4 regions of the Pseudoalteromonas sp. ATL1 genome follow, and region 1 is predicted to be linked to each of the others. Evidence: predicted binding sites of a transcription regulator. Region 1 holds the regulator's gene; each other region holds the start of a gene.
The links. Region 1 encodes sigma-54, which starts transcription at its own class of promoters, with help from an activator protein. Its sites were predicted from a motif close to GTTGGCACGNNNNTNGNNT; they were not measured.

Region 1 (7,498 bases):
GGGCCTCAAGGCCCTTTTTTAATGACTGTTAGATCAAGAACCAAGTGGCGGTGCCAAGGAAAGCGAATATACCGACAATATCCGTGACGGTGGTCAGCACTACGCTGCCCGCCAAAGCAGGGTCAATATTCATGCGTTTGAGTACAATCGGGATACTGGCACCAGCGATACCTGCAGCAAGTAAGTTCATAAACATGGCAAAGGCAATGACGGCGCCCAAGACAAAATCCCATTGCCATAATGCGACAACACCTGCAATCAATATGGACCATAAAATACCGTTGAGCGCACCGATGGCCAGCTCTTTACCCAATATAAAGTTTTGGTTAGTTTGATTGATATGGCCTAGTGCAATACCACGAATAACCAAGGTCAAGGTTTGACTACCTGCGACACCCCCCATGCTGGGAACAATGCCGTTGAGTACCGCTAAGAAAGGTAAAATATCGAGTGTGCTTTCAAAGAAGCTGGCAACGAAAGCTGCCAACAACGCTGTAAGTAAGTTTATACCTAGCCAAATAGAACGACGCTTCGAACTCTTAAATACCGGTGCGAAGGTATCTTCTTCGTCATCAAGACCGGCCATACTCATGAGGCTGTGTTCAGCATTTTCACGAATAACATCAACGATATCATCAATGGTAATACGGCCAAGTAGATGCGCATTATCATCGACGACTGCAGCGGAGATCCAGTTATGGCGTTCAAATAATTGCGCGACTTCCGTTTCATCCATCGTGATTGGGATAGACTCTTTGTCCGTATCCATCAAATCTCGTACGAGCTTATCGGGAGAGTTAGTCAACAAACTATTGAGAGAAAGTGCGCCGATAAAGCAGTTGTCTTTATCAACGACATATAAATCGTCGGTGCCTTCAGGTAACTCCCCCCTGAGACGTAGATAACGCAGCACGACATCTAGCGACACATCGGGACGTATGGTCACCGTGTCGGTATTCATCAAGGCACCAGCAGAGCGCTCTTGATAAGAAAGCGCTTGAGTGGCACGCTCTCTGTCTTGTGTGTCCATTGCATCGACTACGTCTTGATACACCGTTTCGGGTAAGCTTCTTAAAACCTCACCCAGGTCATCATCGTCCATGTCTTCCGTGGCCGCGGCGATCAACTCGGGTTCCATCTGTACGATGATGCTCAAACGAACATCTTCAGACAGTTCTTCTAGAACATCACCTTGAATATCAGGATCGACAAGTTGCCAAAGTTGACGACGAACTTTATGAGGGGATGACTCAAGCAGTAGTGCGGTATCACATGGAGCAGTTTCAGCTAAAATACGCCTAACTTGAACAAATTGCCCACTATTTAAAGCCTGCGTAACTTGCTGCAGTTGTTGTAGTGTATAGTCTTGTTCAAGGGCTTCAGGCATAGGCTTCCTATCATTTTGTTATTTTATTTATAAAAAATGCCTAATTAAGAAGAAGCTGAAGATACAGCTAAGATATGAACGGGAAAGTTAGGCACGACATCTTGCCTAAGAGTTTAACGTAAATTTAAATGTCTTACCAAGTATCTGTGGGGAAATTATCTCTGTAACTGAATTGCTAACTCATTCTTGTTCATGAAACTTTTGTGCAATTAAATCACCGATTGCGGCCAGTGCACCTTGTGCATCGGGACCATCACACACCACTTTCACCTCTTTGCCTTGACTACTTTCGAGTAAAAGTAGTGCAAGTACGCTGTTGCCATCCGCTGATTTTTCGTCTTGGTAAAGCGTTATTTGTGCATCAAACTTGTCAGCGAGTTGGGCAAGCACTGATGCTGCGCGCGCATGTAACCCGCATTTGTTTTGAATTAAAAAAGTATCTTCACAACGCATAATTCTACTTATCTTGTTCTCTGTGGCGAATTTTAATATTCGGGTGGGTGCGAGCAAAGCTTTCACCTATGGTTTGTGCTAAATAGACGGAGCGGTGTTGACCGCCGGTACACCCAATAGCAATGGTCAGATAGCTGCGATTGTTACGCTCTAAATGGGGAAGCCACGTTTGCACGAAAGTTTGAATTTGCCAGGTGAATTTCTGCACTATGCTGTGGTTGGCCAAGTAATCTTTGACGGGTTGATCGAGTCCAGTTAAAGGCTTCAGTTCAGGTTCCCAATGCGGGTTGGGTAAAAAACGTGCATCAAAGACATAATCCGCTTCTTTTGGAATACCATGTTTAAAACCGAACGACTGAAAGGTAACAATAAGTTGTTTATCTTTTTTACCTAAAATACGTTCTCTTATGGTTTCTGCTAGTTGATGAACACTGAGGTCAGTGGTATCGATGAGTACATCAGCACGCGAAGTGAGCACATCCAGTAGTTGTTTTTCCTCACGAATGGCTAAATCTAGCGGCAGATCGTTCATCGAGAGAGGGTGTAAGCGACGAGTCTCTGAAAAACGTTTTATTAATGTATTATCATCACTGTCTAGATAAAACAGCATCGGGTTAGCAAAGCCAGGTAGGTACTCTAGAATATCGTTGAAATCTTGCTGCTCTTTGGGGAGGTTGCGCACGTCAATACTGACTGCGATTTTATCAAAGTTGTCAGAAACACTTCTGACTAACGAGGGCAGCAAATTCACGGGGATATTGTCGACGCAATAATAGCCCAAATCTTCAAGTACACGTAGCGCCACTGATTTTCCTGAACCAGAGCGGCCACTGACAATGATTAATTCCATAATGCTTCTCTTAGTTACCTAGTGTGCTGAAGCAATAATCTCATAAAGTTCATCATCATTGCTAGCATTCCTTAGCTGTTTACAAAACTCTTTATCATTAAGTTTTCCTGCAATCTCTGCCAATGTCTTAAGATGTTGCTGATTATCACCTTCAGGCACTATCAGTGCGAGAAAAATATCAACGGGTCGATTGTCTATCGCATCAAAAGGAATACCTTGCTGGTTGACCAAGAGCATAGCGGTTACTTGTTCAATGCCGGCCATTCTGCCATGAGGAATTGCAATACCTTTACCGATCCCTGTACTCCCTAGCTTTTCTCTCGTCATTAATGCGTTCAAAATATCATGCTGGTTTAACTGAGGCAGCTGCTCATGCGCCAGTTCACTGATGTATTCAAGGACACGTTTTTTGCTATTAAAAAGGACCGCAGCTTTACTGCAGTCCTTGTTTATAATCGAGCTTAGTTTCATGATTAGTGTCGAGTAAGCTTCTCTTTATGTTTGATCACTTGACGATCTAGCTTATCAATAAGCCCGTCGATCGCCGCATACATATCCTGATGTTCCGTTGAAGCAAATAACTCTCCACCATTTACGTGTAAGGTGGCTTCGGCCTTTTGGACCAGCTTTTCAACATCTAAGATCACGTGCACATTATTAATGTGATCAAAGTGCCTTTCTAGCTTCGCAAACTTGTTGTTGACATAGTCTCTTAATGAATCAGTGATTTCTACATGACGACCAGTTAAATTTAGTTGCATAAGCATTTTCCTTCTTTGGTAATACGTCTAAATCAAGCTTTTACGCTGGTTAGACGGTGGAATGGCTAACGACTCCCGATATTTTGCTATGGTGCGTCGGGCCACCTTAATTCCTTGCTCCGCTAATATGTCTGCTATTTTGCTATCGCTCAATGGCTTTGCGGTATTTTCAGCAGCTATTAACTTTTTGATAAGCGCTCGAATCGCTGTAGATGAGCACTCACCTCCGTTTTCTGTACTTACATGGCTGGAGAAGAAATACTTCAGCTCAAAAATGCCCCTTGGTGTGTGCATATATTTTTGTGTTGTTACGCGAGAAATAGTTGATTCGTGCATTTCGACCATCTCTGCAACATCGTTTAACACCATAGGTCGCATTGCTTCAGGACCATGTTCAAAGAATGCCTGTTGTTGCTGCACAATGCAATTGGTAACTTTCATTAAAGTTTCATTTCTGCTCTCTAAGCTTTTAATAAACCACTTAGCTTCCTGTAAGTGCGAGCGAATAAACTGACTGTCAGAGCTTGATTTTACGGAACGAGACATGGCTGCATAGTGATCATTGACGCGAATTTTTGGCATGCATTCTGGGTTTAATTCTACCACCCAACGGCCTTTTACTTTCTTCACCGATACATCAGGAATGACGTATTCAGATTCTTCTCGAATGATGCTGGCCGCAGGTTTGGGATTTAAGCTGTGAATGAGCGTCATTACTTCTTTTAATTCCGCTTCTTTAAGCTTTGTCTTTTTCATCAATGTTCGATAATCACGACTCGCAAGCAACTCAATGTGCTCGTTTAAAATCATTTTTGTTTCAGTTAACCAAGGCGTGGTTTTTGGGTCAAACTGATTTAACTGTATACACAAGCACTCTTGAAGGTTACGAGCACCAATCCCTACTGGGTCGAATAACTGAATACGTTTAAGCACGGCTTCAATTTCATCAAGTTCGATGGGTTCGCCTGAGTGACCATCGTTAATACTATCTAGTATTTCTTCAGTGCTTAAGGTTAGTGTACCGTTATCATCAATGGCTTCAACGATAGCCACCGCAATTCCATGGTCAATGGGACTAAATGGTGTGAGTTCCAACTGCCACATGAGATATTCATGTAAGGTTTCGGTGGTTTCACCTTGGTAAATCGTTTCATCTTCAGGCATTGGGCCGCTGCTCGCGGCGGGGGCCGCGCTCATATATTCGTCCCAAGTTACATCCATTGCCAATTCGTCGCTCACGGTATCTTTACTCAGTGCGGCGTCGGAGTCCATCTCATAATCACTCACAGGTTCACTATCGTGGTTGTCATCATGAGAATCGTCGTGGCTATTATCTTTACCGTTTTTTTCTTGTAAGGAGGTATCGAGATCCGTGTCAGACTCTTCCACTTCCAACAGAGGATTGCTATCCAGTGCTTCTTGGATTTCTTGCTGAAGATCTAGCGTACTCAACTGCAACAGACGTATTGCCTGCTGTAGTTGTGGTGTCATGGTAAGTTGCTGCCCCATGCGCAGCTGTAACGATTGCCTCATGTACCTTTAACAATCCTTCTAATCTCTATTATTATTGTGACCTAGAATGTTTTAACTATAGCCTGAATTGCTCACCAAGGTAGACATCTCGAACGGTTTGATCCGCCAAAACATGCTCTGGCGTTCCCGACGCGATAAGCTCACCATGGGACACAATATAAGCTTTTTCACATACATCAAGGGTTTCTCGAACATTGTGGTCGGTGATCAGTACACCGATACCACGATTTTTTAAATGCTCGATAATTTTCTTTATATCTAACACCGAAATCGGATCAACACCAGCAAAAGGCTCATCTAACAGGATAAATTTAGGGTTTGCGGCTAAAGCGCGAGCAATTTCTACCCTTCGGCGCTCACCACCCGACAATGCCATACCTAAACTATCTCTAATGTGTTGAATATTAAACTCATCTAACAACTCGTTCAGTATTTGTTCGCGTGCTTCTTTATTGAGCGAGTTACGAGTTTCTAAAATGGCCATGAGATTTTGATAAACAGTTAACTTTCTAAATATTGATGACTCTTGAGGGAGGTAACCAATACCTAGTCGAGCACGATTGTGCATTGGTAGTAAGGTAATGTCGTGGTCATTAATGCATACTGAACCATGATCGCTGGGTACTAATCCAACAATCATATAAAAACTCGTTGTTTTTCCCGCACCATTTGGTCCAAGCAGCCCGACAATACTACCAGCTTCAACACTTAGACTGACATTTTTAACGACCTGTCGCCCTTTATAGCTTTTTGCTAATGCAGTTGCAGTTAATACGCTCATGCTTAATTACCTTTGCCAGCTTTCTTTGGATTTTTTTCGGGAACCAAAATTGTGTGTACTCGTGCGTTGTCTTGCTCACCGCGTTCTGCACTGATGAGTTGTTTTTCCATATCATATATTATTGACTGTGCGCGAATAATTTGACCTGCTTGGTTTATTTTTGCATCCCCTTTGATCTCTAAGGTGCGATTGGCTACGTCATAGCGAATTTCTAGTGCACTTGCCGTTAGCTCTGTACCATCCGGCTGTTTTTCTGAAAATCGCGCTGGAGAACCCGTTGCGACCAGCAACTGCTTATTGTCACCAAGTTCTTCTCTTCGATGTACTTCTAGCTTATCAGCATTGATTTTTCGATTGCCGTGAATGATTTCGACATTTTGCTCGAAAATCCCAATATTGGTTTTCAATTGCGCTTGTTGTTTGCCTGCTTTAATTGATACCTCATCGGCAGAGTTTGTTGATTGAGCGAGTGCAAGCTGGCCGAATAGTAGGCCGACCACAGCGAGTGAATACATGAGTTTATTGGTCATAATAAATAGTTCGAGTATGGTTAATGAGTTCAATAATATCTGTGTTTAAATCGGCATAAAGACCTTTGCCATTAATCTTCAAGCTAGGCCCTGTGATCTCGACAGGTCGCTCCGATTGCATCAGACGTTCTTTTATTTCAACGCGGATATTATCTGCTTTTATCAAGTTAATCATTGCGCCTGTTGTTAGGTTTTTGGCCTCAACATTGCCTTCCAACATGAGCGTATTATTTTCGTATAGCGTTGCTTCTGTTGCCGATATCAGCCAGTTTTGTGGGCCGTTATAAAGCGTAAAAACGGGTTTAGTAAAATGACTAAAGCCGAGCTCTTGATACAATTCCATTTTGTCAGCGGTCACCGTGTAACTTTTTATGCCCGTTTCATTGTACGATGTTTGTTGTAACTGCATCGCGATGTAGTCGGGCTTAGCGATAACATCATTTTGCTTATTGAGCTGATTATCATTTTGCGTTAAATACGGATACCAAAGCCATGTCATTGCGATGACAAAAATCGCGAATATGAGTACTCGAGTATTACTCATCATACACATCCCAACATGGAGTTTGGCCAAAAGCTGAACATGTTGTCACCATAGTTATGGCGTTCTGAACTATTGATGAATGGCTTCACGATGCTTACAAAGAACTCCATCATGTTAAAGCACTCCCGCACGTAACAAATCCTGTGTGTTTAGAGCCCCAATGGGACGCTTTTCATCATCTATGACTACTAAACCATTAATTCGTTTCGTTTCCATAATGTTAAGTGCCTCTGCAGCTAACATATGCTCAGTTGCTGTCGTGCAGTTAATGGTCATGGCTTGATGGATAGGTGTGACATGCAAATCAACGCGTTGCTCGATAATACGGCGTAAATCACCATCGGTAAAAATCCCCTGTAGCTGACCTTGTTCATTAACAATAGTGGTCATGCCGAGTCCTTTGGAAGACATTTCAAATAGGGCATCTTTGATGGTACTTAAATGAGAGACCTTGGGTACTTGTTCACCTTTGTGCATAATGTCGCCCAATGTGAGTAGCAAACGCTTGCCTAACGAACCACCAGGATGAGAAAGAGCAAAGTCATCGGCAGTAAAGCCTCTGGCTTCTAAAAGCGCAACGGCCAGCGCGTCGCCCATAACCAGTGTTGCAGTTGTACTGGCTGTTGGCGCGAGTCCAAGCGGGCATGCTTCCTGAGATA
Region 2 (7,498 bases), 3.5 Mb from region 1:
TCGTGGCATTTATCAGTTGGACTCACTTATGAGCGTAAGAATCTCACCAAAACCTATGATATATGTGGCTATTGGGCATCTGCATTTTGTTCATCAGATAACGCCCCTGATGAGCTGGGGCCTTATGGCTTGGGAAAGGGCGTTTATTACTCTTTAGATGAAACATTACCGACGTTTACTGGTCCGCATTCAGATATGCCTGCGCAAAACACGATAGATATGACCGATAAGGGCGCTTACTTTAGAGGCACTTATAAAATCGATAACTGGTCTTTGAATGCAGCACTACGGTGGGATCACAACTCTAAATTTGGTTCATTTGTAAAACCTCGCCTAGCAGCAAACTATCACTATGATGAACACAATACTTTTAAGCTTATTTATGCTTCTGCTTATCAGGAACCTGCGCCAATACAGTTATACGGAGGTTGGAATGGTCGCAGAGCAAACCAGGATATGCTACCAGAAGAAGTAAAGGATTTAACCGCAGCATGGATGTATCAACGAGGAGCATGGTTTGTGGACTTCTCAGTCTATAACAGTCGTTATGACAATGTGATCAAGGAAGAAGCAGAAAATGCGGGTTCGCGGAATGTAATGGGGGCTGAACTAAGAGTAAAATATGAGTTCGATAATCCTTGGTTTAATGCACCACAGATCAGTAGTTATGTGAACTACAGTTACACACACAGTCGTAGTCAGATCACTTATAACCATCAACAAGGAGTGTGGATAGGTGAGGGCAGTGCAGCATGTATTCAACAAGCCAGTGATGAGGCATGTACAAGGTACGACACTGAGTTAGGTGATATTGCACCCCATAAGTTAAATATGGGTGTAAATGTGCCTGTAACGGAGGGGTGGAGCTTGAATACTCGGTTTAACTATGTGTCTTCGAGAGAGTTCTATTTGCGCAATCCTCTGCGTGGGCAAGCTCTTAAATTGGGAGATTATTTAATAACTAATCTGGCGGTGATATGGCAGTGTGATCTACTAACCGTGCATGCTCAAGTTAATAACCTGTTTGATAGTCAGGTTTATCACCCCGGGTTATTACAAGCTGATTCAGGTAATATGTTTTCAGACTCTGGCGGTAACTTACTAAGAACAAAAGGCTTTAATAATTCTATATTGCCGCAAGTTGGCCGTAATTGGGAGTTTGGGATCACAGCCAGCTTTTGAGGCTGTTTAGCGCGGAATAATAATCGAGAGACTCAGTGAAAGGATCTCAATTTCCAGCAGGGTTGCTTGTTCAATCTCTCAATGAATACAGTAGTGAAAGGGCTTAGGTGCGAGAACGTTTACTAATTTTCCTTGTTGGGAGAAATAAAATAGGCACACATATTATGTAAAAGCTCAAAAGTAATACGCCTTACTTTTGAGCTTTGCGTTATCTATTTTAGCAGTTTTCATTTTCTGCTTTTACAGCTTCTTTGACATTTTCACAGGCATCTTCAACGGCATTTTTTCCGTCTTTAACCATTTCGTCAAGTTGTTCTCCTGCATCTTCTGCTGGACCTTCAGAGCAACCAGTCAGTGCGAGTAAGGCTACAATACCAGAAACTTTCATTAGATTGTTAAAGCTCATATTTATCTCCTTCAGCCTCTCGGCTTTCTCAGTAATGATGTAATAAATGACAGTGCTAAAAGTGCGACAAAAATAAAGAACAATATCTTAGCAATGCCAGCTGCGGTGCCTGCTATGCCACCAAAACCAAATACAGCGGCCACAAGCGCAAGTACTAAAAATGTTAATGCCCAACGTAACATAAGGCCTCCTATGTTGTTTCTGCCATGATTAAGCTGACACTTCTTTTAGATGCTTCATCTCATCATGACATGCTTTCATATTCAGGCGTGTTTGACTCAGGCTTTGATAACACGCTGGTGGTAATGGCTGTTTTAAGGCTGAATCAATTTTCTCCAGCACTTTATCTTCAACTTCTTCCAGCTGAGATATGTAAGTGTGCTCTTTATCTGTACTAACAAGTGATATAATTTGCGTGTAAGTTTCCCTTAACTCAACACTAAATGCGCTGTCTTCTTCGACTTTACCTTCATCTGTCACAATAAAAGGCTGAAGGGCTGAAGCAGCCCGTGTTTTCTCTAAAATATTTTGCTCAAAAATTCGCTCAAGCATTGGATTATCAAGCTTTTCTTTCGCTTTTGCGTAAAATTCGGCACCACCGTTTAGTACTTTGACTAAATCTTTTACTGGGTTCATATCATAATTAGAGTTAGACATATTGTTCTCCTTAAACTTGATTTTAGTTTTGCAATTCAACTTGAATAATGCACCCTCCATGCCAAAATTTTTCTTATTAATAATCATATAGTTGGTGCTTGCCACTATTATGCATTGTAATTTTTACCTAAACTTTGTAATTACTGCTCACGGGTGCTTTGTACATCTTGCAAGGTTGTGCCGCCTTTGGCATTGAAATCGAGTGTACGAATAGGGAATGGAATTAGAATGTCATGTTTATTGAGCGTATTGTGAATGGCCACAATGGCCTGATGACGAATATTCATAAAATCACCATTGCCAGGGTAGCTCATCCAGAACCAAACCAATAAGTTGACCGCACTATCATCAAAGCTGCTTGCATATACTGCAGTTTCTTGTTTATTGATAACGAAATCGAATTGGTTGATAGCTTCCTCTATCACTTTTCTCGCTTTGTCTATATCGTCGGCATAAGATATTCCAACGGAGATCTCTAGTCGACGCTTGCCTAAAGTTGAATAGTTGAGCAGCTCATTTCTAAATAGTATTTTATTCGGCGTGACGGAGAGTTGGCCATAGAAGTTTTCTATAAGTGTGTTGCGTAAGTTGATTTGCTTAACGGTACCAAACGTGCCATCCGCCTCAATAACATCACCGACACGAAAAGGCTTTCGTATACCCATTGCAACTCCTGCAATTAGATTCTCTGTCATATCTTGAAAAGCAAAACCGATCGCCAAACCTATAATCCCAGCACCTGCTAGTAGTGACGCTACTGCACCGGATAAGCCCATAATATCTAATGCAAAGAAAAATCCGATGGCGATAATAATAAGTCGAATGATCGCGCTAAGTAGTCCCGCAACTTGTATAGAGTGAGACGCCCTTTTAAATAATTTGAGTGTCCATTTAGAAATCAAACTGGAAAGCGCCCAAAAAATTATAAATATAACAATGGCGACAACAAGGTTGGGCAGATTTGTAATACTTAACTCTGCCCACGTTTGGATTTTTTCATGTATGAGTTGCCAGAACTTTTCAAGTGACACCATATTCATATTGACCTCTGTGTTAGTAGTAAAAAGACTAACACCGCATTTTTTATGCCATGGAGCAGATTTTTTATATTACGAGGTAAAAAGGCTCGGTAGAAAACTCAGTGTGAAGTTTTTACCCGTAAAAACTTCACACTGGTCAGAAAAGTCTGCATAGCGTAACAAGTTAACTTCTATCGTTTGTTTTTATCCAATTGAAAAATAAGTGATTTTTATTTGGCATGGAGGCTGCATTAGTTAAGTCGTACAAACAATTGAAGGAGAACGATTATGAAACGCACATTTATTTCAATGGCTATGGTTTCGGCTTTAACTATGACATCTGTAAATGCAAACGAGAATGCTTGGGAAAAAGAAGCGAGCGATGCTTGGATAGATGGTAAAGCAGAAGCAACGCTACTTTTCAACACCAACTTGAATTCATTTGATATTAATACTGATGTTCACAACGGTGTGGTAGTACTGACGGGTAAAGTTGAACATAGCGTAGATAAGAAATTGGCAGAGGAGCTAATTGTCGGTATAGACGGCGTTAAAGACATCGATAACCGTATCAGTATTGTTGCAGATGTTGATAAGAAGTCGCTTGAGCAAGAGCGTGGTATGAATGAGTCCTCATTTACTGACGCAAAAATAGCGACAGTGATCAAAACGCGCTTACTATTTGATACAGATATTAGTGGTACCGACATTGATGTCGATGTTGAAAATGGCAAAGTGACACTGACAGGTACAGTGGATTCTGCGTCAGAAAAGCAATTAGCTGTCACAATAGCGAAGAATGCGGATGACGTTAAACGGGTAGATGATCAGCTAGAAGTTGTCAAAGAATCTTAATCTTCACTTATGAGCGCTCTTGAGAGCGCTCTCCTATATGTTTTTTCATTTCATCACAAATACTATCTATAAAAATTTAGGGAGCAGTTATGCGTAAAACGCGTTTATTATCATCAATTTCACTTGCATTTGTATTAAGCTTTTCAAGCTCAACAACGCTAGCCGCAGAGGGAAATTACTTTGACTTTAATGGAGACCCCAAAGTATATACAGGTATTGGATATGGTCAGTATTCATTTCAGTGGAATGATAGAGACAGTGATACCAGCTTTGATGACGATTCCGCGATGCTAAAAGCATACGTTGGTACGGCGTTAAACGAATACTTTAGCGTGGAATTAGCTTATCAGAACTTTGATGAAGCAAGCGATATCGACCGCAATGCAGAGTTGGACGGTGTATCGCTGGCAGCACGGTTTTCAGCTCCATTGAGCGAACGATTCTCATTATACGCAAAAGGAGGGTGGCTTGAATGGAGCGCAGATGTATATGCCAATGTACCAGAAATTGGGCGAGTTGGTACAGAGCTTGACGGCGGAGACTGGTTTTATGGTGCAGGCTTAGCATTTGCAGTATCAAGCAACGTTAATATGCGCTTGGAATACGAACGCTATGAGCTAGAGAATGATATTGATCCTGATATGGATGTTGCATCGGTTTCTATAGAATATGTTTTTTAAATTGATAAGTACGCTCTAATATTTTCCTCCCTTTGATCTATTATGATCCCAAGCCACTATGTTGTCATAGTGGCTTTTTTCATTTTTTAAGGGAGCGTAGTGAGTGATTATTACTGAGTAAAAATTACTTGCTCTGGGTAATTATAAGTAATGATATTCACCTCAATCAATTAAGTTGTTGATATTTAAGGGGATTTTTATTGGCCGGGAATTTGCAAAACCATGGTGAGTTTAGTTAATCAGGAGCTATTATGAGCAATTCAAACCCCACAGCCAATCGTACTCAATCTAAGTCTAAAACAAACGGAAAGTTAGATGCTACACACCCTCTGTCAGATCATTTGGCGGATTCATTACATCATACTATTGATGCATTACATGACAGCGCAGCCCGAACTGAGAATGGACTTAGAAAAAAAGGGGATGCATCAGCACAGTCTATGAAAGCGCAAACACGCTTAATGAGAAAAAAATGGAATGAGTCAGGCGTAAAAAAATATGCAACAGAAAACCCAGTAAAAACGGCAGGTATGGCATTTACAGCTGGAATTTTGCTAAGCATGTTATTAAGGAAAAAATAATATGAAAGAGTCAACAAATTCTCCATATGAAGAGCGTGACTCACACGGCTTAGAGGCGCAGTTTACTGCGCTCTCTGAGCACGGCGCTCAGTTACTGGCAAGTTATGGCGCGATGGCAAGTGAATTTTTACAGTTACTTAAAGTCAAGTTAAAAGCCAATTTGAAGGTTGTTTTCACTATCTTGATACTGATTATTGCTGCAACTGTATTAAGTAGTCTAGTTTGGGTGAGCTTACATATTTTGATAGTTCATGCACTGGTATCATCTGGGCTAAGTTGGTTTGTTTCCGCGGGGCTAGTGATGGTATTTAACATCTTGATTATCTATTATTTATTGGTTACGGCTATTAGATTGTTTGATAAGGCTAGTAGTGACGTGCTCGACGACTTCTTTAATTTAAACTAGGTAGGTATATTATGACTCAGTTAGCTAAGTTTATTTATCACAAGGTGCATCGAGAAGTACGTGAGCAGCGTTTTGTATGCAAACAGTGTATTCGGGTTCACCGTTTAACAAAAACGCGATTTATTCGTTCTTCAAGAGCGCTTCTGTCATCTCCTGCTGCCATCATAGGTGGTACGCTGCTCATTGCAATTACTTGGCGCAGCCATCGTATTTCCACTTTACGCCGATTGGTGATGTTAAGACGGCTGCTAGGGTAATATTGAGATAAATCACTAAGCCTCTATTAATTGTTGTAGATCCAGAAGTGAAACAGGCTTGAGCAGAACTTTATTCACATTGTATTGAGCGAGAAGTTCGGGCTCAGGGCTGGTGCCACTGACAATTACAATATCTTGTTCTGGTTTTAATGCTCTGATCTTACTTGCAGCTTCAAATCCGGTGCCATCAGGCAGTTGTAGATCAAGTAAAATTAGATCTATACGCTGTTCTCGCCCGATGAGTTCCATACAGCTTGAAATGTTGGATGCACTGTGCACAGTAATACCCAATGACTCTAAAAGTAGCGTCATTAATTCCCTCGCATCTTTATCATCTTCAACCAGTAAAATACGGGCGATGTTGTATTTGGGTGCCGCAGGAAGAAGGCTAGTTTGTTCTGAGTACCGCGCTTTATCCAAAAAATGTGATAAACATGCATGCAGCTTTACGATATCAATGGGTTTGGTGAGGGTGTCGTTAAAACCTAATGCATTGAGTGTTTCTTTACTGCCTTTAATGGCCGCAGCGGTTAAAGCGATAATAGGTACATTTACTCCCAACTTTCTAATCGCAACAATGGCGTCGCGACCATCCATACATGGCATGTGTAGATCCATCAGCACCATATCAAAGTTATGGCTGTTTGCTAGAAGTGCAACGGCTTCTTTGCCATTTTCAGCACAACTGACTTCAACACCGGTTGCATGCACTAGATCAGCAATAAGCGAACGGATTTCAGCGATATCTTCAACAACAAGTACATGGCCACTTAAATGCCTTTTTTGTATATTCGAAGGCGCGCTTATTGGTTGCAACAGATTGAGTTTAACGAGGTTAAGCGGAGTTTGTATTTGGTCATCAGAAATATTGACGTAAAAAGAGAATCGACTACCGACATCAGGCTCCGATTCTACCTGTAAGCCTCTGCCCATTAATGAGATAAGTGCAGAGCTTATAGCAAGCCCAAGTCCTGCACCTTCGTCACTTCGGGTTGTTGTATCTTGTACTTGCTCGAAGGGTTTGAAAATATGCGCTTGCTTGCTTTTTGGAATGCCAATACCAGTATCAATTACGATGAAATGTAACTCTGAATTAGATTCGTAACTAACGCATACTTTGATGTAACCTGAATCTGTGAACTTAATGGCATTATAGATAATATTAATAAGCACTTGGCGTAATCGAGTTTCGTCACAAAAAATTTGTTCAGGCACTTCAGTTGTTGCCACGAAAGAAAACTCAAGATTTTTTTTAGTTGCTGTTATTTTGAAGAGGTTCTGCAAATCACATAAAAATGGAGCCAGTGACACCCAACTTTTAGATAAAGATAGGGTATTAGCCTGAATTTTTGAGAGATCTAATACATCATTCAATAATGTGAGTAAGTGTTGGCTATTATTGTTGATAATAGACAACTCAGGCTTGATATCATCTAACTCGGTACGATCTAGTAA
Region 3 (7,498 bases), 3.2 Mb from region 1:
AATTTTCTCACTAATTTGCAGGGCAACATTATCTCGTGAGCGGCCCATTTTCGCTCTAAATGTAGGCAACTCTTCAATAAATACGGTGATATGTTCCGGCATTTCTACAGGAATAACATCACCAGCCTTTAGCTCCATCACCTGTTGTAATGTTAAATCTATCTCCAAAAGTTGCGTTGAAAGCTCAACCTCCACATCCATAATCTCGTCACGCAGAGCTTTACTCCAGCGAAGATCGGTGTCTTCTGTATCTGATTGCACACCCGCATCGAGTAACTCACGGATCGGTTCGAGCATTGAATAAGGTAGAGAAATATGGAAATCTCCGCCGCCCCCATCAAGCTCAATATGAAAGGAACTAATAACCACCACTTCTGTCGGGCTCACGATGTTTGCCATTGCGGGGTTTACTTCAGAGTCTAGATATTCAAACGACACATCCATAACGGGTGCCCATGCTTCTTTATAATCTTCAAAGATAATTTTAAGCAGCATTTGCACGATACGTCGTTCAGTTGGCGTAAATTCTCGACCTTCAATTTTGGCATGGTAACGGCCATCACCGCCAAAGAAGTTATCTACTAAAATGAATACCAAACGGGCTTCCATGGTAATAAGCCCCGTTCCTTTTAGAGGTCTAAACCGCACCATATTCAAACTGGTAGGTACGAACAGTGTATGAATATACTCGCCAAACTTGAGCATTTGAACACCGTTGATAGAGACTTCCGCGGTGCGACGCATCATATTGAATAAGCTGATGCGCATGTGACGAGCAAAACGTTCGTTCACAATCTCGAGCGTAGGCATACGACCACGAACAATACGATCTTGTGACGAAAAGTCATATTGTAACGCGGAGGACTCCCCGTCATCGCCGTCGTTTATTTCTTCCTCATCAACGTCATCGACACCATGTAATAGCGCGTCAATTTCGTCTTGAGATAATAAATCACTCACTTAAGACCTCACTGCATTACAAAGCCGGTGAATAAAACACGTTCAATGACTTTACTACCTTCCACGCTTTCCATCGCTTCTTGTACTTTGTCAACCGCAGCCAAACGAAGCGTTTCTTTTCCGGCGCTGGTCGTCAGTTCATCCGCAGTCGTTGTGGAGAAAACACTCAGTAAAGTGCCTTCAATTAATGGAATATGCTTTTTAGCAATCTCTTCATTCACATCGCCACGGACCAACAACTGCACTTTAATTTGTACAATTCGATCTCGGCTAGCGCCTGGCACATTAAAAACAAATGGTCGAGGCATAGCAACGTATAACGCGCTACCCGTATCTGCTGAAGCGGCGGCTGTTGTAGCAACCTCTGCTGCTGTCGTTTCTTCTGCCAGTGTTTCAACAGGCTCATCATCGGATGATAAAAGGAAGAATACAGCTACTACAACCAAAACAAGTACTGCAGCACCCGCAATAATGATTTTTTTCTTTCCGCCGGTTTCTACTATTTCTAAGTCGGTTTCTTCTGCCATGTTAATCCTTATTCAAGCACTCAGCTTAAGGGTCTATTTCTATATAATAGCAGTAGTTAGGCGTAATAATCTATTGAAGAACCATCGTTTATATTAGGCCGCGCTCCACTGTTTGAATTTTCTTCGCTGCTTGATTCGTTTGTTGTGTCAGAATTAGCAAGTGAGCTACCTTTGTTATCATCAGACGTGTCACTTCCTCCTTCGCCACCGTGTTGAATATTGCTTTCACCAAGCTCGATGCCTTGCTCTGCTAACATCTCTCGTAATTTCGGCATAGATTCTTCAAGTAGATCTTTAGCCTGTTGATTTTGAACGACGAAGTTAACCTGAGCTTGTTCAGCATCTGTTCTTATGCGGATCTGCATACTGCCTAATTCTCTGGGGTCTAGACGGATTTCGGCCTCTTGATTATTGAGGTTCAACATCATCGATACTTTTTCTTGAAGCACTTTAGCCGCATCATTACGCGCAATATTAATTGCTTGCAGAAGCTGGGGATCAACGATTACCTTTTGCGTTGTACTGTTGGCATGCTGGGTTTGTTGAGTATGATGTTGTGCTGCATCCATTTGCTCAACATATTTAACAAATTCCATATTATCAACCTGCTGCGAAGCGCTCTGCGCTGGCGATGCAATCGCTCTAAACAGTTGCTCCGCTTGCGGCGTCGGCATAGCCTGCGCGATTGAGTTCACCAAATTATTGAACTCTTTTTTGTTCTCGTTCATGAACTGTGCAGTTGTTGCATCCTTCTCAGTGCCTTTAAATGCATTTTTCATCTCACTTTTAATACTCTCTTTATCCACCTTGGTACTGTTATAGCTCACCGTTTTATTGGTTGTACCCGGTATGTTTACGGTCAAAGGGGTATTCATTGATTTACTTTGTGCAGCATCTTGTTCCTCAAGGGCTGCTAGTTGTGACAATGCACGTTCAGCCATAGGGCTTGCTTTACCACTATCGGCAAGCTGCTGCAGCCCTTGTTGCAGCACCTTACGCTCATTAGGACTCAAAGATTCAAGTTGCTTATTGAGAATTTGACCCAACTTAACCTCTGCTTCTGGCATTTCCGGGCTTGCTTCGCTAGCAGTAGCTACACTTTGCGCTTTGTTTAGAATGTCGTGCACTTGCTTTGCAATATCAGATTGTTGTGGAGCTTTACCTGACTGAGCCGTACTTTGTGTCGCTGTTAAAACGCTGTCATTTTTTGTTTGTTGCCCTGAGCCGACAGAATCGGCGCTCAGTTTACCCTGCAAAACTTTAGCGTCATTTTCAGCGGCTAAGTGAAGTTTTGTCTTTTCTTCCTCACTGACAACTTGCTTTGCTGCGACTTCGTTATTCAACTTCTTCGTAGAGTCGTTTAGCTGCGCTTCTTTTTTACTATTCTTAACAGCGGCTTCTTCACCCTCTATGTTTTGCTCTGCTTTCCCTTGTGCTGCCGCTTTACTCAACTCAGACTTAAGGGGATCTTCAGTTGGTTCTTCATCTGCCTGCAAACTCACGTTTTCTGGCACTTTAGGTATGCTAACCTGATCTTTGGGATGGTTTTTGACGACTATCTCATCGTTCAATTTATCGTACAAAAACTTAAAGCTTTGCTTGTCTGCACCGTCGGCTTGCTGCTCGTCAGTCCCATCACTACTAGACTGGTGCCTAACAACATCCGTTTTTTGCTGGTTAGCCGCATTTATCTGAGCGAGTAGATCTTGCCCTGATGTGTCAGCAGCTTCACCTTGCGGCTTTTGTTGTTCATCATCGATGTTATCTTCAGATTTTTCCGCAGAGTCTGAATGTGTAAATTCGTTAGCGGGGGCTTCGTCAGAGTTGTCAACCACCTCTTGGTCTGTACCTAACGCCTCAGAAATCCGAGGTGCATGTTGCTCACTCGCATCATTGAGCGCTCTAAAAGCCTCTAAAAAGCTCTTTTGCTCTGAGCTGTCGTTTGATGATGCAGTTTGCTCTAATGCCGAAGGTTCACTATTCACCTTTGGCGTATTATTCAGAACTAGATTTAGCATATGGGTACCTGCCGAAGCGGCAATTAACAGCCGCAAAAACTTCACTGACGTGATAAAAGCAAATTTCAGACCAATTTATTATTGGAGTTGCTGAGTATTTAGCCGCTGACTGAATGATTCCAAGTAACGAACTCATTACTCAATAGAAATTAATACGTTACGCTCGTCTTCTCATAAATTGATTGGTCGCGAACTCGTCCAACATTTTTTGTTCGGCTTTATCTAAGCGCTTTTGATGCTCAAGTTCTTTCTTCTCTATGAGCTTGGCTATCGCTTTTGCTTTAACCTGTTGAGCCAACCATAGTCTTTTTCGTTGCTCGACAACTTGCTTTGCTGTATTCACGGTTGAAGCCTGTTGTAAAATCGCATCTTCAATTTTTTTGATAAACGCTTGGTACTGTAAAAAGCCACCTGTTGATAAGCCTTGCTTCGCTTTCAAATGCAGTTGCTGTGAATATTCGAGCCGAAAATTATTTAACCCTGAGAGCTTTTGTTGATTATCGTTTAAGTTGTGCTGTGCCTGCATATAATGCACGCGCAATGACTCTTCTTTTTCCGATTCTAAGTTATAAAGTAAATCAAGCTTATTGACGGCCATTATTCTTGTCCTAGTAATTGAGCAAGTTCTTGTAAACACTGATCATAATTAAGCACTTCTTTCATGCCCTGTTGCAGGAAAGCATTGACAGTTGGCATCATATTAATTGCTTGGTCTAACATGGGATCACTGCCTTTTTGATATGCACCTAAAGTGATCATGTCTTTATTCTGTTGATACATTGAATAAACTTGCTTGAGCACGCGAGCCTGTTGCATATGACTTTCTGATACCACCTGAGGCATAACACGGCTTATCGATTTTTCAATATCAATCGCAGGGTAATGGCCGCTGTCAGCCAGTTCACGAGACAGTACAATATGACCATCAAGAATGGCCCGCGCGGAATCTGCGATGGGGTCTTGCATATCATCCCCTTCACTCAACACAGTAAAAAATGCCGTGATTGAACCTTGCCCTTCTCCGCCATTACCTGCACGTTCAACAAGCGCGGGGAGTTTAGCAAATACCGAGGGGGGATATCCTTTGGTAGCTGGTGGTTCACCAACTGCGAGTGCAATTTCACGTTGCGCCATCGCGTAGCGAGTGACGGAGTCTAGTAAAAGCAGAACATTAAGCCCTTGATCGCGAAAATACTCCGCAATCGTCACCGCACTTTCGCACCCTTTTAAACGCATAAGTGGTGAAGCATCTGCTGGCGCAGCGACAACCACTGAACGTTTTCGTCCTTCAGCGCCCAAAATCTCATCAATAAATTCTTTTACTTCACGACCACGTTCACCAACTAATCCAACAACAATAACATCGGCTTCACTGCCTCGAGTCATCATGCCAAGCAGCACTGATTTACCAACACCACTCCCTGCAAACAAGCCCATACGTTGGCCTTGTCCCACAGTAATGATTGAGTTAATTGCTCGCACGCCAACGTCCATAGGTTGGCTAATTGGTCTTCTGGCCAGCGGGTTGATGGTTGATTGGGCAAACTTTAATGTCCGCTCCGCATTGATCGGACCCAGTCCATCGAGCGGTCTACCCAAGCCATCCACAACGCGTCCGAGTAGGCTCATACCAACTGGTAAGCCTGTTTCTTTCAATTGAGGAATAACACGTGCACCGGGCAATACGCCAGAGATATGATCATTCGGCATTAAATACAGCGTGTCGTCATTGAAGCCGACTACTTCTGCATCAACTAAACCTCTAATGGTTTCAATTTTACATTGACTACCCACTGGTGCACTGAGCCCTTTAGCTTCCAAGGTCAGCCCTACTACGCGTGTTAAGCTGCCTGCAACTGGCACTGCATAGGGAGAAATATGTTTTTTATATGTGGATATACGTTCAGCTAATGGGCTTTCGACACTCATTGTGCAACCAAATGTTACGACTCTATACCACTGCTATGCAAAAAGTCGTCCAAGATTTCTTTCATTCTGGTTTTCAGTGTCATATCAATAGAGGATTGTGACGTTTTAACCTCTACGCCACCCCGCTCTAACGTCGGCTCGGGCAATAAGTGCCAATGCTGTTGTGCAAGTTGCTCCTCGCCATACGCGACTTTGACAAGCTCTAAGTCATCGGGATGAAGATGAATTTTGACTGTTTGGTCTGCGATAGGCAAAGCATCCATCGCTTTTTTTAAGGCCAATAACACGACATCAGGGTTTTGCTCTACTTCTTTAAAAATCACCGCTTGTGCCAATAAATTGGCAAGCTCTACAAGTTGTTTCTCGCAGCGCTCATCAACCAAACGTAGTGGCTCATGTAATTCGTTTATGATAAGTGTCAAAGTTTGTAGCTTTTCTTCAATTAAAGGCTTGGCTTCGTCATGTCCTTGTTGCTTGCCAATTTCTACCCCTTCTTTATATCCAGCTTCTTTGCCCTCGGTCATACCCTTATCAAATCCGTCAATATAGCCTTGCTCATGACCTTGCTTGATGCCTTCATCATATGCATCTTGGCGAATTTGTTCTAGCTCTTCTAATGTCAGTGTAGGGAATTCTGGCTCTTCAGCCTCAGGCTCCTGCTTTTTACGCTCTGGTTTTTGATAGAGTTCCGCAAGCGGTTTACCAAATGCAGTAGAGCGACCAGAAAACTTTCGAGGATCTTCAGCTACATCAGGAATAGGCCAGTTTTTTAACAGTTCGTCCAGCGCTTCACCTTCAACTGGACGACCTTTATAAAATTTAGTGTCGCTCATGGATTACAAGAACTCCTCACCGCCACCACCACCGAGCATGATCTCACCTGAATCGGCTAGACGACGCGCTGTAGATAGGATTTCTTTTTGAGCAGCTTCAACTTCACTGATCCGCACTGGAGGCATAGCTTCTAAATCATCAGCCAACATATCAGCCGCACGTTTAGACATGTTGCTCATGATCTTCTCTTTCAGTGCGTCATCGGTACCCTTGATGGCTTTCATCAATACATCTTGCTGCACTTCGCGCAAGATGGCCTGAATACCTCTGTCATCCACATCGAGTAAGTTTTCAAATACAAACATAAGATCTTGAATTTGTTGTGACATTTCTTCGTCATGCTCACGAATCGAGTCCATCAACTGACCTTCTATATTCGTATCTAGGTAGTTCATAATATCTGCTGCCGCTTTCAGACCACCCATTTTCGCTGCCTGTGCACCCGCTTGACCAGCAAACTGTTTCTCCATGATCTCGTTCAATTCTTGTAATGCAGCAGGTTGTACTTCTTCTAAGTTGGCAATACGCATGGTCAAATCAAGTCTCACCTTCTCAGGGAACTGAGATAAAATTTCCGCAGATTGCTCAGGTTCTAGATAAGACAATACAATGGTTTGGATCTGCGGGTGCTCATTGCGAATAATGTTCGCAACCTGCTTAGAGTCCATCCACTTGAGTGAATCCAAACCTTTAGCGCCAGATCCCATCACAATTTGGTCTATGAGACTGGCAGCCTTGTCTTCACCCAATGCTGCTGTCAGTGCTTTCTTAATAAAGTCTTCCGATTGGAAGCCAATGGTACTGAAGCTTTGGATTTGCTCAATAAACAGATTATGGACTGCACTAATTTTTGCTTGAGATAAGTCATCCAGTGCCGCCATTGCCATGCCCACACGCTGCACTTGTTTAGGCTCTAGATGTTTTAAAATTTGCGCAGCATCTTCTTCTGATAGGCTTAGTAGCAGGATGGCGGCTTTATCGACGCCATCCAGTTTGTTTACATCATAAGCAGCTGGTAGTTGCTTTTGTTCTTCATCAGTCATCTTCAGTTAACCACGCTTTCACTACTTGAGAGGATAATTCAGGTTCGTTTGCAACCAGCGCTCGTACTGCTTTGAGCAGGTCTTCATCACCATGTAAGTCAGGCAATTGTAATGTACCATCGGACGAGAAGCCAACAGCAGCTGAATCAAACTCATGATTTAACATATCTAATGTGCTGTCTCCCAA
Region 4 (7,498 bases), 3.3 Mb from region 1:
CTTCATAGCGTGGGTTACTTTGTAAGAACGCAACATAATCGTTGATACTGTCTTTGATTGAGTCATACGCTCTAAAACTCGCTTGTTTTTGCACAGGTAAACCTTGCTCAAATTCCAACGTCAACTTCTTGGCGCTTTCACCTTGCCATGCTTTATCTGATTTAATATTGAATAAGTTGAAACTACTTGAACCATCAGGCTTGGAAATAACATGTTTGCCCCAACCTGTTTCTAATGCGGCTTGCGCGATCATAACAGCTGGATTCAAACCAATTTTGTTAGCCGCTTCTTTCGCATGTTCCCATAGAGATTCTACAAATGATGCGGGATCATCAAACACGCTTTTCTGCTCATCATCTCCGGATACGCTAGCTTGAACAGCACTCGAGTTATCTTGTTTATCAGCTGGCATTTGCCCGTTCGCAATCTTATCACTGGCTAAATTGGCATTAGTGCGGATCACTGAGGCAGGCGTATAACCATCTGAGTTTGGCGATAATTGCTGCACAATTAAATCTGCCAACCCTAAGCTGCCCTTACCCGCTAACTCTACCGAAAGTTGTTGATCGTGCATTTCTTCAAAAAACTTGACACTACTAGAGTTAAACGGGCTATCTTTATCTTCCATAGCCTCATTGGCTTTACGCATACTTTTGAGCAGCATCTGTGTAAAGATCGACTCAAACTGCTGCGCCGCTTTTTTCAAAGCTTCATTAGACGCTTTTTGATCGGTGCCGCTTTTCAAGGCATCTTGACGTAACGAGTTCAGATCGCCTAAATCAAAAAAGTTCTGTTTGTCTAACGGATTGGTATTCATCAGCTCAACGACACGTTAAAAATTCATAGTGATATAAATGCAAAAACTGAGCCAAAAAAAAGCCCCGACTAATCGGGGCTAACTTATTGATTAAAAATAACTCTTTATATGACGACTAATTGACCATTGATTGCACCGGCTTCTTTTAACGCTTCTAAAATCGCCATTAAATCGCCAGGTGCCGCGCCCACTTGGTTAATCGCTCTAACCAAATCATCTAGGCTAACACCGGGGTCAAATACAAAGGCACGAGAGTCATCCGTATTCACGTCAATGATACTTTGCTGCGTTACCGTGGTTTCTCCTTCACCTAAAGGTTGAGGCTGAGATACATTTTGTTGTTCAGCAATGGTCACGGTTAAACCACCATGTGTGATAGCCGCAGGTTGTAGCTTCACATTTTTACCAATGACGATGGTACCTGTTCGTGAATTAACAATAATTTTGGCGGTGGTGTCTGCCGGTTTAAATTCTAAGTTCTCAAGTGTAGAAAGATAAGCTACGCGCTGCGATGGATCTCTTGGCGCGATAACACGCACCGATGCAGCATCCATTGGTTTTGCGCTGTTTGGACCAACCAACTCATTAATGGTATCAGCTAGTCGCTTAGCCGTTGTAAAGTCGGGGCTATTCAAGTTAAAAGTAATATGATCGCCTTGTGTAAATGGGCTTTTTACCGCTCGCTCCACAATAGCACCATTGGGTACTCTACCTACTGTCGGGGTATTAATAACAACACGGCTACCATCCATGCCCTCAGCACCTAAACCGCCAACAATCAAACTACCTTGTGCTATTGCATATACGTTACCATCAACCCCTTTCATAAAGGTTTGTAGTAAAGTACCGCCACGTAGACTACCCGCACTCCCGATTGAAGAAACCGTAATATCAATTTTTTGACCTGGTTTTACAAAAGGTGGTAAATCCGCATGTACCGCAACAGCGGCGACATTTTTAATTTTTGGTTTCAAGCTCGCGGGCATGGTAATACCAAAGCTACTCAACATCGCCTTAAAACTTTGCTCAGTAAAACGGCTCTGCTCCCCAGTACCCGGCAAACCCACCACCAAACCATAACCTACCAACTGGTTTGAGCGAACGCCCTCGACCATACTAACGTCTTTAATGCGCTCTGCATTAGCACTTGCTGACAGTACACTGCCTACCAATACGCCAAGTAATATTAACAATCTCATTGTCTTAACCCTTTAAAATGGTAGTAATGTGCTTAAGAAGAATTTAGCTAACCAACCTGGACTTTGTGTTTCTTGGTGCTGGCCTTTGCCTGAGTATTGGATACGTGCATTAGCGATACGGTTTGATTCGACCGTGTTATCCGCTTTCACATCCGATGCCCTCACTAATCCTTCAAGACGAATAAACTCTTCACCCGTGTTTAATGTCAGCCACTTTTCCCCACGAATAACCAAATTGCCATTGGGTAAAACACGCATCACGTTCACTGATATGTTACCAAACAAGCTATTTGATTGATTCGCTTGGCTATCTCCTTTGAACGAAGACTCAGATTCTAAGCCAAATTGAATGCTTTCTTTACCAATATTAATGGCAGAGCCACCTAACCCCGTAATTGGGCTGAGCGAGGCGTCAGTCTCTTTATCTGTTTGGTTATTCGCGGCCTTTGACGCGGCTGTTGTTTCACGCAAAATAACAGTAATAATATCGCCGGTTCTTAAGGCCTTTTTGTCCGAATACAAATCATTGGCTCGGTATTCACTAAACAGAGATCCGGTTGCCACTACGGGTTCTGCTTCCTGTTCAGGGTACATGGGCGCATAGTATGGGTCATCGCGCACCACATCACTATTTTGCGTTGACACACATCCTGCAAGTAAAGTGGTTACTAAAATGGCTAAGCTCAAATCACGCATACTGCCCCCTAAATTTTAAAGTTGCTGGTTGATATAACTAAGCATTTCATCCACTGATGAAATGACTTTTGAGTTCATCTCGTAAACCCGTTGAGTTTCAATCAGATTGACCAACTCTTCAGTTACATTTACATTTGATGTCTCTAGTGCGCCTTGCACAATAAGCCCTAGACCATCAACGCTCGGGTTACCTTGTACCGGTGCACCACTCACTGCCGTTTCCGTGTATAAGTTTTGACCCATTGGCTCTAAGCCCGCAGGGTTGATAAAGTCACTGATCACCAACTGGCCGATAACGGCATTTTCCGCTTCACCTGATACTGTGACCGACACTTCACCATCTTGAGAAATAGTAATGGATTTTGCATTCTCTGGAACGTTCATCTGTGGCTGTAGCGGAAAACCTGCACCTGAGGTTACAATTCGACCGGTTTCATCGGTGGTGAACTGACCATTTCGTGTATAAGCTGTTGTTCCATCTGGCATCTGTATTTCAAAAAAACCAGGGCCTTGGATCATCCAATCCAAAGTATTTTCAGTACTGAGCATATTGCCTTGAGAAAAATTTTTCTGGTTAGCGACCACCTTAGAGCCGGCGCCTAACATCAAACCTGATGGCAACTCAGTATCTTGCGACGACCGACCACCGGGTTGGTTAATATTTTGATAAAGTAAATCTTCAAAAATTGCACGACTCTTTTTATATCCAACAGTACTCGCGTTAGCTAAGTTGTTAGAAATAACCGCAATATCTGTTTGTTGCGCATCTAAGCCTGTTTTACTGATCCACAATGCTGGGTTCATAACAATTACCTCACTCGGTTAGACGATACGCAGCAAAGATACATGACGTTCGTCTATCTCTTCTGCGGTCTTCATTAATTTCATTTGCATTTCAAATTGACGCTGGTGGTTAATCAAATCCACCATCTCGTGCACAGGGTTAACGTTCGAGCGCTCTAACGTACCGCTCATGACACGTGCCGTTGGGGAAATATCACAAAACCCACACTGGCCGTTAACTAATGCATCATCTTTTGGACGAAACAAGCCATCATTGCCTTTTTCAAGCTGGCTATTGTCCGCATCAATAATTTTTAATCGGTCCACAACTTCCATAAAGTTAGCAGGTGCGCCTTGAGGGCGAACTTGAATAGAGCCATCATCACTAAATACCACCTTATCGACAGGAATAGGTAATATGATAGGACCGCCCTCGCCAATAAGTTGACGCCCATGGCTGGTGACCAAAGCGCCATCTGCACGAATGTTTAAATTACCCACTTTGGTATACGCTTCGTTGCCACTTTCGTCCATCACGCTGATCCAAGACTCTTGTGAAACCGAAATATCTAAATCTCTTGCCGTTTCAACAATTGGCCCCGAGATCAAATTAGTCCCAGGGCGCTCTTGCATCGCAAACACACGAGTCGGCAAGCCTTCACCAAATGCCTGCATTGAACGTGCTTGCGCAAAGTCGGCTTTAAAACCTATGGTATTTGAGTTGGCTAAGTTATTAGCTTTAATAGCAACGCCACGCAAACTTTGTTTTGCGCCAGACATTGCAACATAGAGCATTTTATCCATAACACTAACCTTACTAATAAATTCATCTAACTAATAAAAGCAATAATAGTGCCAACAAATAAATGACGGTTTTTAAGTCTATGAAAGGGTATGAAAAAGGCCGCATGATGCGGCCTTAGAACGTGAAATATAATTATCGGATCTGTAGAATTGCTTGTTGCAGCGTTGAGTTCACTTCCAGTGCACGAGAGTTTGCTTGGAAGTTACGCTGAGCACTGATCAAATCAACCAGTTCATTAGTTAGATTTACATTCGACTGCTCAAGCGATGAAGAACTAATACTACCTAAAGTCCCCGACGCAGGTTCCCCTGCTATTGGCTCTCCCGAGGTTAAGCTTTTCTTCCACGCAGTATTACCAACTGGTGACAAGCCCTGAGAGTTTGAAAAGCGTACCATCGCAACTTGGCCCAGATAAGTCGAGTCACCATTACTATATGCCGCAATAATTTTACCATCAGCGCCAATATCAATACTAGATAAACGACCCACTGTTGCACCATCTTGTTCTAGCGCTTTCACTTCAAAACGACTAGCGTATTGGGTAGGTAGCTTGTTCGACGTGTTTGCTTCATCACGCCAGTTCATAGTGATATTGTTGGGAAACGCCGCACCATTGGTCAAAAGCGATGTCAAGCCACTCGTGAAAGGAGGGCCTCCGGCGCCTGGACCTGTCAGGTTAAGCGCATCAAAAGTTGTGTTACCTGCGCTAACGGGCGTGGCCGGTAAGCCACTCGCATCAAAGGTAAAGGTAGTAAGGGCTGTAAGCGGTGAGCCAGTATCTAGTGCACCATTAGTGGTAAATGAATTACCATCCAAGGTACCGTATACATTCCACGTATTTGCCGCTGTCTTTCTAAAAAATAGCTGCATAACATGCGGTTCACCCAAAGAGTCATAGACTGTTGTGGATGTGGATGAATTATATGAAGCGGATTCTGTCGGAGAAAACGCAATTGTCGGTACCTGCTCTCTAGAGTCCACATTAAACGAATTATAGATAGTCGATGTTGCTCTTGGCGAACCCGAGGCATCTGGGATCTGTAAAGCCGTTGAGGTACTTAAGCTCACAGATGTTGTATCCCCCGTAGATGGGTCAACAGGAAAACCTTGTAGAAAATTACCTTGCGCATCCACAATAAAGTTGTCTTTGTTCAGCTTAAACGCCCCTGCACGCGTATAGGTATAGTCTTGTGAACCAAACTCTTCACTCATTGCAAAATAACCTTCGCCAGTAATGGCAAGGTCTAAAGAGTTATTCGTAAACTTTAATGAACCTTGGTGAAATTGCTGAGCAACCATGGTGGTTTGCGCACCATCACCTGCTTTGGTTTTAGCCGAACTAAAAACAGACGCTGCATAAACATCAGCAAACTCAGCACGCGACTCCTTAAAGCCGGTGGTATTCACGTTTGCAATGTTATTGGCCGTTACATCTAGGTCTTTTTGTGCTGCCGCCAAACCCGTTAATGCTATATTAAAACTCATACTCTCACCTCTTGTACTCTAAGGTTAATTCTGTAACTAAGATAACTATGCGATTTCAGCGACATCAGTCAGTTTCACTGCACCCGAACTTGTATTGATCACGATACCATTTGCACCATTCACATTTACGCTATCTATATTTTTAAATGTCGCCATAGGCAGGCTTGTATACGTGCCATTTAGTCTGCCTTCTGCCTTAATTTTGTATTCACCATCTGGCATTTGAACTTTATCGTTGTTCTTACCATCCCACTCAAACCGTAAAGCGCCAGCGGTTTGACTGCCCATTTCCATGGTACGAACCAACTGATTCTTGTCGTCATAAATACTGATAGTAAGATCTTCAACCGGTTGAGTGGCGATCACCGACCCTTTTGCCAATTGATCAGAGCCAACATTAATAGTATCTGATTCGAGTAATGCTTTTTTGCCAACCAAGGTTGAAGCTTGCAGCGCTGAGTTTGACGTCATCGATGCTGATAGCATTTCAAACTTCGAATTTAAGTTAGAAATCCCCTCTGCCATCGTGAAGTTGGTCATTTGCGCTATCATCTGATCATTATCAGCCGGCTTACTTGGATCTTGATAGGAAAGCTGTTGTGTTAACAACGAGAAAAAGTCTTCTTGCGTTAACTGATCGTTCTTCTCTTGTGGTTTGTTTTCCTTATTCCAACGCAGGGAATCCATATAAGAGGACGATGCCGCATTAATATCATTACTCATCAGCTATACTCCCGTTAACGCTGACCAAGTAGTAGAGTCTTACTAAGCATTTGCTTAGCTGCGTCAGCTACTTGTACATTGGTTTGATACGAACGAGATGCAGAAATCATATTGGTCATTTCTTCAACCACGTTCACATTGGGTTTATAGATGTATCCATCTTTATCGGCACTCGGGTGATTAGGGTTGTACTCAACTTGAAGTGGTTTATCACTCTCTACAATCCCTAACACTTTCACCCCCACAGATGCATTTAGCTGTGTCGGGTCTTGCATTGAAGACGCCTTGGTTAACTCAGCTGCAAATACCGGGTGCCTTGCTCTATAAACCTTATCCTGGCTAGAGCTAATACTGTTTGCGTTCGAAATATTACTGGCAGTAGTGTTTAGGCGAATGTTCTGAGCACTCATACCTGTACCTGCAATATCAAATACGTTATATAAACTCATAATAATTACCCTTGACTACCTAACGCCTTTTTAAGGCTTTTAAACTTACCAGACAGAAATTGCAAACTGGCTTGATACTCTAATGAGTTTTGTACATACAAGTTTCGTTCCACCTGTACATCAACCGAGTTACCATCACCCGTATCTGTTTGATTTGGATTGCGAAATAGTTCTAAACCGCCAGTTAACTTAGTGCCACCAGCGATGTGGTTGGAATCTGTACGGACCATATTATTGCCGCGCTCTTGACCCGACTTTGCCGCTTTAAATGCTTGGGCAAAATCAATGTCTTTAGCTTTATAACCTGGGGTGTCAGCGTTGGCGATATTACTGGCGAGGATCTCCGCTCGTTGAGAACGGATCACCATCGTTTGAGGGTGTACTCCCAATGCCTTATCAAAACTGATTGCCATAACACTACTCCAAAAATTTGACTCAGGAGTGTTACTGCAAAAGTTAGGCCAGAAGTAAAAAGGCGGAAAAAACCGCCTTAAGTTATTGTTTTTTCTGATAAATTATACCTGGATTACAGCGTATCATA

Region 2: the regulator sigma-54 is predicted to act here: its motif matches at 2,293-2,311, upstream of AC5FX4_RS15515 (PA2169 family four-helix-bundle protein).
Region 3: the regulator sigma-54 is predicted to act here: its motif matches at 3,562-3,580, upstream of AC5FX4_RS14295 (flagellar hook-length control protein FliK).
Region 4: the regulator sigma-54 is predicted to act here: its motif matches at 4,337-4,355, upstream of AC5FX4_RS14550 (flagellar basal body rod protein FlgF).

Annotation. Positions count from the first base shown of each region.
Region 1 is NZ_JBZYXL010000001.1:61,849-69,346, reverse strand. Features, by position in the region: gene mgtE (magnesium transporter) at 29-1,387, opposite strand; gene AC5FX4_RS00325 (HPr family phosphocarrier protein) at 1,568-1,840, opposite strand; gene rapZ (RNase adapter RapZ) at 1,845-2,690, opposite strand; gene ptsN (PTS IIA-like nitrogen regulatory protein PtsN) at 2,709-3,161, opposite strand; gene hpf (ribosome hibernation promoting factor) at 3,164-3,451, opposite strand; gene AC5FX4_RS00305 (RNA polymerase factor sigma-54) at 3,479-4,984, opposite strand; gene lptB (LPS export ABC transporter ATP-binding protein) at 5,040-5,765, opposite strand; gene lptA (lipopolysaccharide transport periplasmic protein LptA) at 5,768-6,295, opposite strand; gene lptC (LPS export ABC transporter periplasmic protein LptC) at 6,285-6,839, opposite strand; gene AC5FX4_RS00285 (KpsF/GutQ family sugar-phosphate isomerase) at 6,954-7,498, opposite strand, start outside.
Region 2 is NZ_JBZYXL010000001.1:3,516,676-3,524,173, reverse strand. Features, by position in the region: gene AC5FX4_RS15530 (TonB-dependent receptor plug domain-containing protein) at 1-1,182, shown strand, start outside; gene AC5FX4_RS15525 (hypothetical protein) at 1,400-1,588, opposite strand; gene AC5FX4_RS15520 (DUF1328 domain-containing protein) at 1,600-1,770, opposite strand; gene AC5FX4_RS15515 (PA2169 family four-helix-bundle protein) at 1,799-2,245, opposite strand; gene AC5FX4_RS15510 (mechanosensitive ion channel family protein) at 2,386-3,285, opposite strand; gene AC5FX4_RS15505 (BON domain-containing protein) at 3,553-4,119, shown strand; gene AC5FX4_RS15500 (outer membrane beta-barrel protein) at 4,209-4,799, shown strand; gene AC5FX4_RS15495 (hypothetical protein) at 5,051-5,380, shown strand; gene AC5FX4_RS15490 (hypothetical protein) at 5,382-5,786, shown strand; gene AC5FX4_RS15485 (hypothetical protein) at 5,798-6,043, shown strand; gene AC5FX4_RS15480 (response regulator) at 6,059-7,498, opposite strand, start outside.
Region 3 is NZ_JBZYXL010000001.1:3,268,362-3,275,859, forward strand. Features, by position in the region: gene fliM (flagellar motor switch protein FliM) at 1-960, opposite strand, end outside; gene fliL (flagellar basal body-associated protein FliL) at 969-1,487, opposite strand; gene AC5FX4_RS14295 (flagellar hook-length control protein FliK) at 1,544-3,505, opposite strand; gene fliJ (flagellar export protein FliJ) at 3,663-4,103, opposite strand; gene fliI (flagellar protein export ATPase FliI) at 4,103-5,434, opposite strand; gene fliH (flagellar assembly protein FliH) at 5,449-6,267, opposite strand; gene fliG (flagellar motor switch protein FliG) at 6,271-7,311, opposite strand; gene fliF (flagellar basal-body MS-ring/collar protein FliF) at 7,304-7,498, opposite strand, start outside.
Region 4 is NZ_JBZYXL010000001.1:3,320,513-3,328,010, forward strand. Features, by position in the region: gene flgJ (flagellar assembly peptidoglycan hydrolase FlgJ) at 1-817, opposite strand, end outside; gene AC5FX4_RS14535 (flagellar basal body P-ring protein FlgI) at 922-2,016, opposite strand; gene flgH (flagellar basal body L-ring protein FlgH) at 2,029-2,712, opposite strand; gene flgG (flagellar basal-body rod protein FlgG) at 2,728-3,516, opposite strand; gene AC5FX4_RS14550 (flagellar basal body rod protein FlgF) at 3,535-4,299, opposite strand; gene flgE (flagellar hook protein FlgE) at 4,433-5,785, opposite strand; gene AC5FX4_RS14560 (flagellar hook assembly protein FlgD) at 5,831-6,508, opposite strand; gene flgC (flagellar basal body rod protein FlgC) at 6,523-6,957, opposite strand; gene flgB (flagellar basal body rod protein FlgB) at 6,963-7,370, opposite strand; gene AC5FX4_RS14575 (CheR family methyltransferase) at 7,453-7,498, opposite strand, start outside.